Regions from separate parts of the Streptomyces sp. NPDC033177 genome, predicted to be linked through region 1. Evidence: riboswitches for the same ligand, from Rfam matches in the RefSeq annotation. Region 1 holds a riboswitch; each other region holds the start of a gene.
What was found. A riboswitch is a leader RNA that binds a small molecule or an ion and turns the genes downstream of it on or off. The one in region 1 is predicted to bind cyclic di-AMP.
Positions count from the first base shown of each region.

Region 2: another riboswitch for cyclic di-AMP. It lies ahead of ACZ5U5_RS21530 (transglycosylase family protein); the one in region 1 lies ahead of ACZ5U5_RS26360 (M23 family metallopeptidase).
Region 3: another riboswitch for cyclic di-AMP. It lies ahead of ACZ5U5_RS29130 (M23 family metallopeptidase); the one in region 1 lies ahead of ACZ5U5_RS26360 (M23 family metallopeptidase).

Region 1 covers NZ_JBVIPS010000008.1:20,069-24,649, forward strand. The annotation lists gene ACZ5U5_RS26350 (PrsW family glutamic-type intramembrane protease) at 1-426, shown strand, start outside; gene ACZ5U5_RS26355 (aldo/keto reductase) at 423-1,367, opposite strand; gene ACZ5U5_RS26360 (M23 family metallopeptidase) at 1,510-2,595, opposite strand; cyclic di-AMP (ydaO/yuaA leader) riboswitch at 2,607-2,753, opposite strand; gene ACZ5U5_RS26365 (PP2C family protein-serine/threonine phosphatase) at 2,956-4,113, opposite strand; tRNA gene ACZ5U5_RS26370 (tRNA-Met) at 4,224-4,297, opposite strand.
Region 2 covers NZ_JBVIPS010000006.1:108,883-113,463, forward strand. The annotation lists gene eno (phosphopyruvate hydratase) at 1-1,103, opposite strand, end outside; gene ACZ5U5_RS21530 (transglycosylase family protein) at 1,416-2,120, opposite strand; cyclic di-AMP (ydaO/yuaA leader) riboswitch at 2,124-2,318, opposite strand; gene ACZ5U5_RS21535 (LysM peptidoglycan-binding domain-containing protein) at 2,501-3,499, opposite strand; gene ACZ5U5_RS21540 (cytochrome P450 family protein) at 3,674-4,581, opposite strand, start outside.
Region 3 covers NZ_JBVIPS010000009.1:116,862-121,442, reverse strand. The annotation lists gene ACZ5U5_RS29140 (HPr family phosphocarrier protein) at 99-380, shown strand; gene ACZ5U5_RS29135 (GntR family transcriptional regulator) at 525-1,211, opposite strand; gene ACZ5U5_RS29130 (M23 family metallopeptidase) at 1,438-2,241, opposite strand; cyclic di-AMP (ydaO/yuaA leader) riboswitch at 2,254-2,417, opposite strand; gene ACZ5U5_RS29125 (M16 family metallopeptidase) at 2,614-3,999, opposite strand; gene ACZ5U5_RS29120 (M16 family metallopeptidase) at 3,996-4,581, opposite strand, start outside.

The DNA.
Region 1 (4,581 bases):
CGCGCCCGCACCCTCGCCCGCGACTACGCCTCGTACACCCAGGGCAAGGCGGCGGCCCGCGCGGTCGCCCAGTACGAGGCGTACGCGACGTCCCTCGCGCTCCTGCGCCACCGCGGGCGCCGGGGCAAGGCGGGCGCCGACTTCGTCGTACGCGAGCGGGAGTTGCTGCACGCGCTGTGGGAGCGCCGCGAGGCCGCGCGCCCCGCCCTCGCCTACGCGGCACGCGCGACGGCTCCGGTGCTCGTACCGATGCCGCCGCCGTACGGATACCGCCGGCCCTACCCACAGCCGTACGCGCAGCACCCGCAGCCGTACGCGCAGCCCTACGCGCCGCAGCAGCCCTACGCGCAGCCGCCGCACCCCTACGGATATCCGTACGCCCAGCCGGCGATGCCCTACCCCGCGTACAACCCCTACCGCGGCTAGGCCGAAGCCGCCGTCAGCGTCGAAATCTCGGCGTCCGTCAGTTCGAGCTCGCCCACCGCGAGCAGCGCGGGCAGCTGCTCGACCGTACGGGCCGACGCGATCGGCGCCGCCACCGTCGGCTGGGCCGCGAGCCACGCGAGGGCGACCGTCGCGAGCTCGGCGCCACGGGCCTCGGCGACCTGGTCGAGCGCGGCGAGCACCCGCCGGCCGCGCTCGGTCTCCAGGTGCTTTCCGGCGCCCTCGGCCCGCGCGCTGTCGACCCGCGCCCCCGGGCGGTACTTGCCGGTCAGGAAGCCGGAGGCGAGCGCGTAGTACGGGACGGCAGCCAGGCCCGAGCGGGAGGCGACCTGCTCCAGCGGGCCCTCGTACGTGTCGCGCGAGACGAGGTTGTAGTGCGGCTGAAGCACCGAGTAGCGCGCGAGGCCCTCGCGGTCGGAGAAGTCCAGGAACTCCTGGAGCCGCTCGGGGGTCACGTTGGACGCGGCGATGGCGCGCACCTTGCCGGACGTCACCAGGTCGTCGAGCGCGCCGATGACCTCCTCGACCGGGACGGTCGGGTCGTCGTAGTGCGTGTAGTAGAGGTCGATGTAATCGGTGCGCAGGCGGCGCAGCGACTCCTCGGCACCGGCCTTGATGGTGCGCGCGGACAGGCCCTTGAAGTCGGGGTGGGCGCCGACCTTGGTGGCCAGCACGACGTCGGAGCGATTGCCGCGCGCGGCGAACCAGTTGCCGATGACGGTCTCGGACTCGCCGCCCTTGTTGCCCGGCACCCAGGCCGAGTAGACGTCGGCGGTGTCGATGAAGTTGCCGCCCGCGGCGGTGTAGGCGTCCAGCACGTCGAAGGACTGCGCCTCGTCGGCCGTCCAGCCGAAGACGTTGCCGCCCAGGGCGAGCGGGAAGACCTCGAGGTCGGACGAGCCAAGCTTGCGGAGAGAAGTCATGAGGGGATCAACGCCTGTACGGACCACGGAATTCCGTGCAGCGGGACGCCGATTCCATCCGCGCACGGAAGGCTCGCATGCCGAACCGGCAGCCCTGACGTCGGGGGGTTGTCGCCAGGACCGCCGGGGTTCTGGGGTTACCTCAGATCGACTGGCCCTTGCCGCGCAGCCACGCCGCCGGGTCGACCCCGGTGGAGTCGCCGCCCGGGTGAACCTCCATGTGGAGGTGCGCGCCGGTGACGTTGCCGGTGGCACCGACGCGGCCGATGGTCTCGCCGGTGGTGACCTTCTGGCCGGCGCTGACGTTCATGGAGGACTGGTGGCAGAACCAGACCTCGGTGCCGTCGTCGAGTTCGAGGACCGTGCGGTAGCCGTACGCCCCCGCCCAGCCGGCCTCCTTGATGGTGCCGGAGTGGACGGCCTTGATGGGCGTGCCCGTGGGAGCCGCGAAGTCCAGGCCGGTGTGGTAGCCGGAGGACCACATGGAGCCGGGCTGACCGAAGGTGCCGGTGAGCGTGTACGAGGCGACGGGCAGCGTGTAGCTCTTCGCGAGCTTGGCCAGGCGCTCCGCCTCGGCCTTCTTCTTGGCGGCGGCCTCGGCCTTCTTCTTCGCGGCGGCCTTCTCGGCGGCGATCTTCTTCTCGGCCGCGGACTGCTTGGCGGCGGCCTGTTCGGCGGCCTGCTTGACGGCGGCTTCCTCGGCGGCCTTCTGGACCGCGTCGTCCGCCTGGTCCTGCTGGCTCTCCGCCTGCTCCATGATGCGGGCCCGCAGTGCCTCGCCCGCGTCCGTGGTGCCCTGCTCGGCGTCGGCGGTGCTGAGGCCGGCGGCGCTGAGGGGTGCGGCGGCGGTCGTCACGCCGTTGTCCGCGGAACCCGAGTCGGCCGAGCCGTCGGATATCAGGGAACCCACGCCCGGAAGCGACTTGGCCTCCGGCAGCGAGTCCGTGACGGCCGAGAGGTCCGGCATCGCGATGGAGACCGGGGGCTTGCCGTCCTGCGCGGTGGCGATGCCGCCCGCGCCGACGGCGGCGATGACGCCTACGCCGAGAACCGTGGAGCTGCGGGCGAGCCCGCCACCACCCCGCTTGTGGACGCGGTGCCTGCCGCGGACGGGACGGATGGACTCCTCGGTGGGGTTCCATTCCTCCCAGGAATTGTCGTCGTACCCACCGAAATCGTCGTCATTCGGTACGTAAACGCCTTGGGGGGCAGGGCGGTTGGACGCCACTGGGGCGCACTCCTTTCCTTCCTTCTCGCCTACCGGGTTAGCTGACGGGTTCGGAGCAGGAAGGTCTCCTACGAACATCTGGCACGGAGGCACAGATGCCCGATTCACCCCAATTAGTGGTTCCCCGGCTCCCTTTCGGGATTAGGCGCGTGCGCGCGGAGCCGACTCGAGTGACGGCTGGGACGACCGCGCTGCGTTATCGAACGTTAATAGACAGCAGGCCCGTATTCCAAGCTGTTCCGACTGATCGTTAATGCTCACGGCCTGCATTTATCGGGACACCGGGGGCCGGAACGGGGCGAGTTGACCCCACTTCTTCACACACCGGAGCTTCACATCTCCTTGACAGTGCGTCAGTTGTTATGCGGAGTGGTGTCCTTCCGTCACGGCCGGTGACAGGGGCCGCCGCACCGCGAGCAACGCCATGTCGTCGGTCCCCCCGCCGCCGGTGTGCCGCCGCACTTCCTCGACGAGCGTCGTCAGGAGTGCGTCGGGTCCGCCCGGCCCCGGGAAGATCCGGCCGCCGAGCCGCGTCGCCGGGTCGTAGAACTCGCCCCGGGCGTCACGCGCCTCGGAGAGCCCGTCGGTGTAGAGCAGCAGCATCGCCCCCGGCGGGAACTCCGTCTCGTCCGCGCGGTCCGGCCAGGCGCCCAGGTCACCCATCCCGAGCGGCAGTGCGGGCTCGGTGGCGGACATGACGCACAGCCGTCCGTCGCCGCGCAGGAGCAGCGGGCCCGGGTGCCCGCGGTTGATGAGACGCACCAGACCGTCGCCGTGCGGGATCTCCGCGAGCACGGCGGTGGTGAACCCCTCGAAGGCGTCGAGCCCGTCGCGCCGTGTGCCCTCACGCGCGAGGGCACGCTCCAGGCGCTGTGCCACGGCCTCAAGCGTGGACTCCTGCTCGGCGGCCTCCCGGAACGCCCCGATCACCACGGCGACGGCCGCCACCGCGCCCATGCCCTTGCCCCGTACGTCGCCGACGATGACGCGGACGCCGTGCGGGGTGTCCTGCACGGCGTACAGATCGCCTCCGATGAACGCGTCGGCCTCCGCGGCCTCGTACCGTGCCGCGACGTCGAGGCCGCCGATGCGGGGGTCCGGCTGTGGCAGCACGGCGCGCTGGGCGGCCTCGGAGATGGAGCGGGCGGACGCGAGCTGTTTGTCGCTGCGACGTACGACGCGGTTGATGACGACGGCGAGGACGGCGACGGTCGCCACCGTGATCAGTTCGGTGACGGCCTCCACGTCGGTGGTGGTGCTGGACTTGAAGTGCAGGGCGAGGACGGCGGAGCAGGAGGCGGTGCCGATGAGGACGGTGCTGAGCAGCGAGTAGAAGGGCGCTGCGATGAGCGGGGCCGCGGTGAACAGGGGCACGGCGGTGAACCTGGCGGGGGTCGACACGTCGTACACGATCCCGAGGACGATGAGCAGCAGGGGAAGAGCCCGCACGAGTGCCCGCTCGTGCCGGACATCGGGACGCGTGCCGCCGCCCCCGCCGATTCCTCCTCGCTGCCCCACTCACTCAGGGTTCCCGGAGGGGCGGCGGGGGGCGACCGGTGTGGGCCGACCGGGTCATGGAAACACCGAAGGCCCGGATCCATTTCTGGATCCGGGCCTTCGGTCTTTAGTAGCGGGGACAGGATTTGAACCTGCGACCTCTGGGTTATGAGCCCAGCGAGCTACCGAGCTGCTCCACCCCGCGCCGTTGAATGCAACTCTACGCCATCAGGGGGAGTGAAAGCGAACCGGTTACGAACCGCCTGCGAACGGAGCCTTCCACAGGGGCGCAGGGGCGCAGGGGCGCAGGGGAGCTGGGGAGACGGTCCGCTCGGGCGCCCGGCGGAGCGTGACGACCCGGACCGGGCGTCGTTTGCCAGCTCCTGAAGAAGATCATCACCATAGGCATGACAACTGCTCCAACGGCAACGTCATCGACCACGCTCGGACCGCGCTGCCGGCCCAGGTCCGGCTCAGGCCTTCTGGCGG
Region 2 (4,581 bases), on a different contig from region 1:
GTCTCGCCGGAGCGGTGCGACATCATGCACTTGAAGCCGCTGCGCTGCGCCATCTCGACGGCGTCGAGGGTCTCGGTCAGCGAGCCGATCTGGTTGACCTTCACCAGGAGGGCGTTGGCCGACTTCTCCTCGATGCCACGGGCGAGGCGCTCGGGGTTGGTGACGAACAGGTCGTCGCCGACGAGCTGGACCTTGTCGCCGAGCTTCTCGGTGATGACGTTCCAGCCGGCCCAGTCGTCCTCGAACAGCGGGTCCTCGATGGAGACGAGGGGGTACGAGGCGACGAGCTCCTCGTAGTACTCGGTCATCTCGGCGGCCGAGCGGGACTTGCCCTCGAAGTCGTACGAGCCGTCCTTGTAGAACTCGGACGCGGCGACGTCGAGCGCGAGCGCGATCTGCTCGCCGGGGACGTAACCGGCCTGCTTGATGGCCTCGAGGATGAGGTCGAGCGCGGCGCGGTTGGAGTCCAGGTTCGGGGCGAAGCCGCCCTCGTCGCCCAGGCCGGTGGAGAGGCCCTTGTCCTTCAGGACCTTCTTCAGCGTGTGGTAGACCTCGGTGCCCCAGCGCAGGGCCTCGGAGAACGACTCGGCGCCGATCGGCGCGATCATGAACTCCTGGATGTCGACGTTCGAGTCGGCGTGCGACCCGCCGTTCAGGATGTTCATCATCGGAACGGGCAGCAGGTGCGCGTTCGGGCCGCCGAGGTAGCGGAAGAGCGGGAGGTCGGAGGCCTCCGACGCGGCGTGCGCGACGGCGAGCGAGACGCCGAGGATGGCGTTGGCGCCGAGCGAGCCCTTGTTGTCGGTGGCGTCGAGGTCGAACATCGCCTGGTCGATCAGGCGCTGCTCGGTCGCGTCGTACCCGACGAGCTCCGGGCCGATCTGCTCGATGACGGCGAGGACGGCCTTCTCCACGCCCTTGCCCATGTAACGGTTGGGGTCACCGTCACGGAGTTCGATGGCCTCGAAAGCACCGGTGGACGCACCGGACGGAACGGCGGCACGACCCGTGCTGCCGTCGTCGAGGCCGACCTCGACCTCGACCGTGGGGTTGCCTCGGGAGTCCAGGATTTCCCGGGCTACGACGACGTCGATGGACGGCACGAGCATCTCCTTCTGGGATGTGACGCGGGTACGCGGGGCGTTGGCCTCGCGGACACGAGCCTAACCGGCTCCCGGACAAGAGCCAGCCGAGCGACCGTCCTGTGGACAAACCGAGAGCAAAAAGTTTCCGAACGGAACAAACATAACCCCGCCCCGGTGCGTACGGGGGATACGCGCACCGGGGCGGGGTGGACCGGAGGACGGGGGCCGCCCCTCAAGGGGCGCGGGGCTATGACATATGCGGCTCCGCCGCGTGGGCGCGACAAGCCACGACGCACCCGCAGGCAAAAGACCAGCGAGGCGCCGCCAGACCTAGCTCAGGTGGAGCTGCTGGCCCGGGAAGATCATGTCGGCGTTCTCGATGATGTCGCCGTTGAGCTTGTACACCTTGTGCCAGCCGCCCTTGACGTCCTCCGCCTTGGCGATCTTGGAGAGGGTGTCACCCTTCTTGACCTTGTACTCGCCGTCGCCCTTCTTGACCGTCTCGCCGGTCGGGGTCTCGACGGTCTTCTTGGACTCGGTCTTCGGGGCCTCGGCCTTGGGAGCGGCCTGCTGCGGCTGCTCGGTCTGCGGCGTGGGCTGGCTCTTGGGCTGCTCCTGGGTCTGCTGCGGGGCGCTCTCCTGCGCACCGCCACCCTCGTTGGAGGCGCCCGAGAGGCCGACGCCGCAGCTCGGCCAGGCACCCTTGCCCTGACCCGCGAGGACCTTCTCGCCGATCTCGATCTGCTGGGCCTTGGAGGCCTTGTCGGCGGTGGGCGCGTACTTCGTGCCGCCGTACGCGGCCCAGGTGGACGACGAGAACTGCAGGCCGCCCGTGTAGCCGTTGCCGGTGTTGATCGACCAGTTGCCGCCCGACTCGCACTGGGCGACGGCGTCCCACTCGGAGTTCGTGGCGGCGGAGGCCTGGCCGGCCGCCATCAGCGGGGCTGCGACCGCGACACCGGTGACGCCGGCGAGCGTGGCGACACGGGTGGCCTTGGACGGGCGGCGGTGCTTGCCCTTGCTGGAAAACAGCATGAGTGATCCCCTCACCGACGCCTGCGAGGTGAGCTGTCGGGTTCGGGCCGATGAAGTTGCCCGGCCGCACTTCCTGAGTGCGACTTAACCCCTAGCCGTTCCCGTCCGTCTCCCCGCCTCGCTCTCGCGAGGCCGTTCAACGGCCGGGCCCGGCGCAAACCTTGGGTCCCCCGCTCCTGCCTACGGCGCATTACGCGACGACTGTTCCCGAACGGCCGTTGGCAGGACTCGGCGTACCGACCGGCGGGGCCCGCTGTGGCGAGCGGTCACGACCGTAGTCATGCGATCGCCCGAATTTCAAAGACGATCAGGGCTTCTGAGACCCATGTCTCACTTGCGCCAATTGGGGCATCAGGCGCAAAGTGACTCGCCAACTACCCCTACTTTTCGCCCAAATCGAGGCTCTGACCGGGAAGGATGAGGTCGGGGTCGGAGCCGACCGACTTCTCGTTCTCGGCGTACAGCTCGGTCCACCCGCCCTGCAGCTCCAGGTCGTCGGCGATGACCGAGAGGCTGTCCCCGGAACGGACCGTGTACGTCCCGTCGGTGACGTCGTGCTCGCGCTCGTCGCCGCGCGAGGCGTGCCGGCCCGAACCCTCGCGGGCGGACCCTTCGGACGCCTCGTCGTCGGCACTATCGCCGCGGTGACGACCCTCGCTCTCACCGGTGGAGGGGGTGGGCGCTGGCGAAGTGGCGTCATCCTGCTCGGACTTGCCCGGCTCGCCGGACTTGGCCGAGTCGCCGGACTTGGCCGAGTCATCCGATGTGCCCGACTCGTCGTGATTCTTGTCTCGTGACGCGTCGTCGGTGTCCGGCTTCTCGGACGGCTCGGCACTGTCCGACGGGTCGGCGCTGTTCGAGGGGTCGGCCGACTCGCTCGGCGACGCGTCCGGCTCGTCCGACCCGCCCGGCTTCGACGATTCGCCGGACCCGGTCGATTCCGACGGCTCGTCAGAAGGAATGGTCGTGATCGGGGCGCCCGGGTCGACGTCGGCGGCGGCGCCGCCCTCGGTGAGGCCGGCGATCGGCGCGCAGCTCGGCCAGGCGTCGGGACCCTGGTCGTCGAGGACCTTCTCGGCCACGGAGATCTGCTGGGAACGGCTCGCCTGGTCGGCGCTCGGCGCGAAGTCGAGGCCGCCGTACTCCTCCCAGGTCTGCTGTGAGAGCTGGAGTCCGCCGTAGTAGCCGTTGCCCGCGTCCGCACTCCAGGATGCGCCGCTCTCGCACTCCGCGAGCTTGTCCCACGTGGCGGTGTCCGCCGCGCTCGCGCTGGTGGCGCCGAGCAGCGGGATGGCGATGGCCGACCCCGCCACTCCTGCCGCGACGATCAGGGCCGGGGCCTGGCGGGGGCGTCGGTGACGACCATTGCCGGAGAGCATGCGGTTGCCTTTCGCGTGACTGGAGCGACGACTGCGGCACGGGATGCCGAGTCGTCGGTGAACGTAGCGGCAGTCGAACGCTTGTCACAAGTCGATGCAGCGGAGATCACGTGAAAGTCACAGTCTTGACGACCCGTCAGCTAAACGTCGTTTCGGGGGCTTCTCATTCGCCAATTATTTGCTCTGCTGTGCGGGTGTGAACTCCACGGGAAGCGTGCGGAGTCCCCGCATGATGAGCCCGCCGCGCCACCTCAAATCACCAGGTTCCGCCGCAAGGCGCAGGTCAGGGAGGCGGCGCAGGAGGGTCGCGAGGGCGGCCTGTCCTTCGAGCCTGGCCAGCGGTGCGCCGAGACAGTAATGAATGCCATGGCCGTAGCCGAGGTGTTGGTTGTCGCGGCGGGAGAGGTCGAGCGTGTCCGGCCGGTCGAATCGCGCGGGGTCGCGATCGGCGGCGGCGAGGACCACGAGGACGGGGTCGCCGGCGGCGATGTCCTCCCCGCCGACGGTCAGCGGCTCGGTGGCGTACCGCCAGGTGGCGAGTTCGACGGGACCGTCGAAGCGGAGGAGTTCCTCGAGCCCCGTCTCCAGGAGCCCGGTGTCGCCGTCCTTGAGGGAGTCCTGAAGCCGCTCGCGCTGCTCGGGGTGGGTGAGGAGGGCGTACGTGCCGTTGCCGATGAGGTTGACGGTGGTCTCGAAGCCGGCGAAAAGAAGGATGAACGCCATCGCGGCGGCCTCGTTCTCGGTGAGGTGCTCGCCGTGGTCGGAGGCGCGGATGAGCCCGGAGATGAGGTCGTCGCCGGGTTCCAGGCGCTTGCGGTGGATCAGCTCGGCGAGATAGCCGCGCATCTTCTTCACGGACCGCGCGACCCCGCCCCTTGGCCCTCCCCCGTGGCGGATCATCATCCCCGCCCAGTCGCGGAAGTCGTCCTGGTCCTCGCGGGGCACGCCGAGCAGGTCGCAGATCGCGTAGATGGGGAGCGGGAAGGCGAAGTCGTGGATGAGGTCGGCCTCCCCCTTCTCCACGAACTGGTCGATGAGGTGGTCGGTCAGTTCCTGCACGCGGGGCGCGAACTCGGCGATAC
Region 3 (4,581 bases), on a different contig from region 1:
GGGGCAGGCTAGGAGACGTCGAACGGCCGGCGGAGCACTCGTGACGGCATGAGACACTGGTCTAGACAAGTGTGAGACACCTGGAAGGGCAGCAACACATGGCTGAGCGCCGCGTCAACGTCGGCTGGGCCGAGGGCCTTCACGCCCGACCCGCCTCCATCTTCGTCCGCGCGGCCACCGCCGCCGGCGTCCCCGTGACGATCGCCAAGGCTGACGGCAACCCCGTGAACGCCGCCTCCATGCTCGCGGTGCTCGGTCTGGGCGCGCAGGGCGGCGAGGAGATCACCCTCGCCTCCGACGCCGAGGGTGCGGATGCCGCTCTCGACCGTCTGGCGAAGCTGGTCGCGGACGGCCTCGAGGAACTCCCCGAGACCGTCTAGTAAAGACTGGAAATCAAACACTGAAGGGCCTGCCCCCGAAATAGGGGTGGGCCCTTCGGTGTTTTCTTGCTGCTATTCGGGCAGCAAGAAATAACGCCCCGCCCAATAGCGCTTCTTTGCACTTCTTTGTATACGGCGCCTCTGTTAAAGCCGCAGACCCGCTGTGTTTACGGAATGTTGCGAACCCCTCACACCGGAGAGCCGGCGCACGAAGCGCGGCCGGTGCGCGGAGGTCGTCCGCTCCGTGTGCTGAGCGGTGAGCGCGCGGGCCCGTTCCGCGTCCCCGCGGGCGACCGCGTCGACGATCGCGGCGTGCTCGGCCCACGCCTCGGCGGGCGCGGCGGACGTCTCGACCACGTACATCCAGGCGATCTTGTGCCGGAGCTGAGTGAGCAGCGCCGTGAGACCCGGGCTGCCGGACGCCTGGGCGAGCGTCTCGTGGAACCAGCCGCCCAGGGAGCGCAGATCCTCGCTGTGGCCGCGCCTCGACCGCTCCTGGCCGAGCCTGACGAGACCGCGCAAGACCTTCAGGTGCGCCTCCGTGCGGCGCTGGGCGGCGCGGGCCGCGCCCAGCGGCTCCAGGAGCGCGCGGATCTCCAGGAGGTCGGCGGCCTCCTCCTCGGTGGGCTCCGCGACGCACGCGCCCGCGTGCCGGCGCGTGACGACGAAGCCCTCCGCCTCAAGGGTGCGCAGGGCTTCGCGCACCGGGACGCGGGAGACTCCGTAGCGGCGCGCGAGCAGTTCCTCGGTGAGGCGGCCACCCCGTTCGTAGACACCGGAGACGATGTCGTCCCGGATGGCCGTGCATACCGAGTGCGCGGGAATGCGCATGACTGACCTCCGCACTAATCCCCGCGAAACGCGGTCGATCGACGCCTGTTCCGCGACTCTATTGCAGGGCGGCCGAATTTCCGACGGCAGGCTGAAATCCAGGGATACTTTTGGCCAAAGGAGATACGGGAACGGCGAAAGCCCCGGCTCTCGACGAGCCGGGGCTTTCGGTGAATCAGTGGCGCTGCGTGCGTCCGCCGTCGACCGCTGGATCAGACCGCTGGGATCAGACGTTGACGCCGTGCGAGCGGAGGTACGAGACGGGGTCGATGTCCGTGCCGTAGTCCGCGCCGGTGCGGGCCTCGAAGTGCAGGTGCGGGCCGCTGGAGTTGCCGGTGGAGCCGGAGAGGCCTATCTGCTGGCCCGGGGTGACCGCCTGGCCGACCGTGACACCGAGGGACGACATGTGGCCGTACTGGGTGTACGTGCCGTCGTTCATCTTGATGACCACGTTGTTGCCGTAGGCACCGCCCCAGCCGGCCTCGACGACGGTGCCGGAGCCGACCGCGTGGACCGAGGTGCCGGAGGCGGCGTGGAAGTCGACGCCGGTGTGGCTGCCGGAGGACCACATGGCGCCGCCGGTCTGGTAGCCCGTGGAGACGTACGAGCCGGAGATCGGGGAGACGTAGCTGTTGAGGCGCTTGCGCTCGGCCTCGCGAGCGGCACGCTCCTTGGCCTCGCGCTCCTTCTTGGCCTTGGCCTTCGCCTCGGCCTCGGCCTTGCGCTTCGCCTCTTCGGCCTTCTTCTTGGCGGCCTCTTCGGCCTTCTTGGCGGCGGCAGCGGCGTCGGCGGCCTGCTGCTGGGCGGCGGCCTGCGCGTCGATGCTCTCGGCGAGCGAGTCGCCGACGGAGATGGCCTGGGTCAGGCCGGTGTGCTCAAGAGCCGCCGCGTCGTCGGCGGCGAGCGCCGGAGCGGCCAGGCCTCCGATGACACCGGTGGTGGTGAGGGCGGCGACGCCCGCCACGTTCGCGGTGGTACGCGTGAGGCGGCTCGGGCGACGGTGCTTCCCGGTGGCACGGGTGAACGCCATGAAGCGGCTGATCCTTTCCTTCCTTCTCGCCTACCGGGTTAGCTGACGGGTTCGGAGCAGGAAGGTCTCCTACGAGTCCCTCACCTGACGGCAAGGTTCCCGATTCACCCCAAGGGGACATGTGGGTCCCCGGCTCCCCTGGCTCGCGCCGTACGGGGACTCGGCGATGACTGTCCGGTGCCGCGGGTGCGACTACTGCATGACGAACAGCCGGGATGACGCTAAGCGGGGCGTCTTTCAAACGACAAACGGATCAGAGCTTTTGTAGCGCACGCCACAGGTCAGACACGTAACCTCCATACTAATTCGGACATATGAGAACCCCAGTGATTAATCTCAGCCACTGGGGTCCCGATATGTCCTGACTGTCACTCAGCCCGTGGCCACACTCACTTCACCGATGCCAAGGGCCCTGACGGGCTCCTCGATCTGCGAGGCGTCACCGACGAGCACCGTCACAAGGCGGTCCACCGGGAAGGCGCTCACGACGGCGGCAGTGGCCTCCACGGTGCCGGTCGCGGCCAACTGTCGGTACAGCTGGGCCTGGAAGTCGTCCGGCAGGTGCTGCTCGACCTGGTCGGCCAGGGTGGCCGCGACGGACGCCGCCATCTCGTACTTGAGCGGGGCGACGCCCACCAGGTTCTGCACGGCGACATCGCGCTCGGCGTCCGTGAGGCCGTCGGCCGCGAGGGTGCGCAGGACCTTCCACAGGTCGTCGAGCGCCGGGCCCGTGGACTCGGTGTCCACGGAGCCGCTGATGGCGAGCATCGCGGCGCCGGTGCCGTCCGGTGTGGAACGCAGGACCTGGGCGAACGACCGTACGCCGTAGGTGTATCCCTTCTCCTCGCGCAGGACGCGGTCCAGGCGCGAGGTGAGGGTGCCGCCGAGGCAGTACGTGCCGAGCACCTGCGCGGGCCAGACGCGGTCGTGGCGGTCCGGTCCCACGCGGCCGATGAGCAGCTGCGTCTGGACGGCTCCGGGGCGGTCCACGATGACGACACGCCCGGTGTCGTCCGCGGTCACCGGGGGCACCGGGCGCGGCTCGGCGGTGCCGCCCGTCCAGGCGCCGACGGTGTCGGCGAGGACGGCGTCCAGGTCGACGCCGGTCAGGTCGCCCACGACGACGGCGGTCGCCGTGGCGGGACGCACGTGCTTCTCGTAGAAGGTGCGCACGGCCGCCGAGTCGATGGCCGTGACCGTCTCCTCGGTGCCCTGACGGGGGCGCGACATGCGCGAGGTCGCCGGGAAGAGCTGCCGGGAGAGCTCCTTGGCGGCGCGGCGCCCCGGGTTGGCGGCCTCGTGCGGGATCTCGTCCAGGCGGTTGCGCACGAGGCGCTCGATCTCGCTGTCCGCGAAGGCGGGAGCGCGCAGGGCGTCGGAGAGCAGACCGAGCGCCTTCGGGAGGCGGGACACCGGGACTTCGAGCGAGACGCGTACGCCGGGGTGGTCGGCGTGCGCGTCCATGGTGGCGCCGCAGCGGTCGAGTTCGGCGGCGAAGTCCTCGGCGGAGTGCTTGTCCGTACCTTCGTTGAAGGCCCTCGCCATGATCGTGGCCACGCCGTCGAGGCCCGCGGGCTCGGCGTCGAGCGGCGCCTCCAGGTGGACCTCCACCGCGACGACCTGCTGGCCGGGGCGGTGGCAGCGCAGCACCGTGAGGCCGTTGTCCAGGGTGGCGCGCTCGGGCGCGGGGAAGGCCCACGGCCGTGCGTCGCCCGCCTGGGGCTGCGGGTGGAACTGCATCGTTGCGGCCTCGGTCACTTCGCCGCCTCCTCTTCGTCCTCGTCGGTGGCTTCGGCGCCCGCTACGGGCTCGTACACGAGCACGGCGCGGTTGTCGGGGCGCAGGCGGGCCGCCGCGGCCGCCTTGACCTCTTCCGCGGTGACGTCCAGGACGCGCCCGACGGCGGTGAGGGCGAGCTGCGGGTCACCGAACAGGACGGCGTACCGGCAGAGTTCGTCCGCGCGTCCTGAGACCGTGGAGAGCCGGTCGAGCCACTCGCGCTCCAGCTGTGCCTGGGCGCGCTCCATCTCCTCCTCGGTGGGGCCCTCTTCCGCGAAGCGGGCGAGCTCCTCGTCGACCGCGGCCTCGATGACGGGTACCTCGACGTCACCGGACGTCTTCACGTCGAGCCAGCCGAGCGAGGGGGCACCGGCGAGCCGCAGCAGGCCGAACCCGGCCGCCACGGCGGTGCGATCGCGGCGCACGAGGCGGTTGTAGAGCCGCGACGACTCGCCGCTGCCGAGGACCGTCAGCGCCAGGTCGGCCGCGTCGCACGCGCGCGTGCCGTCCTCCGGGAGGCGGTAGGCGGCCATCAGGGCGCGGGCCGGGACCTCTTCCTCG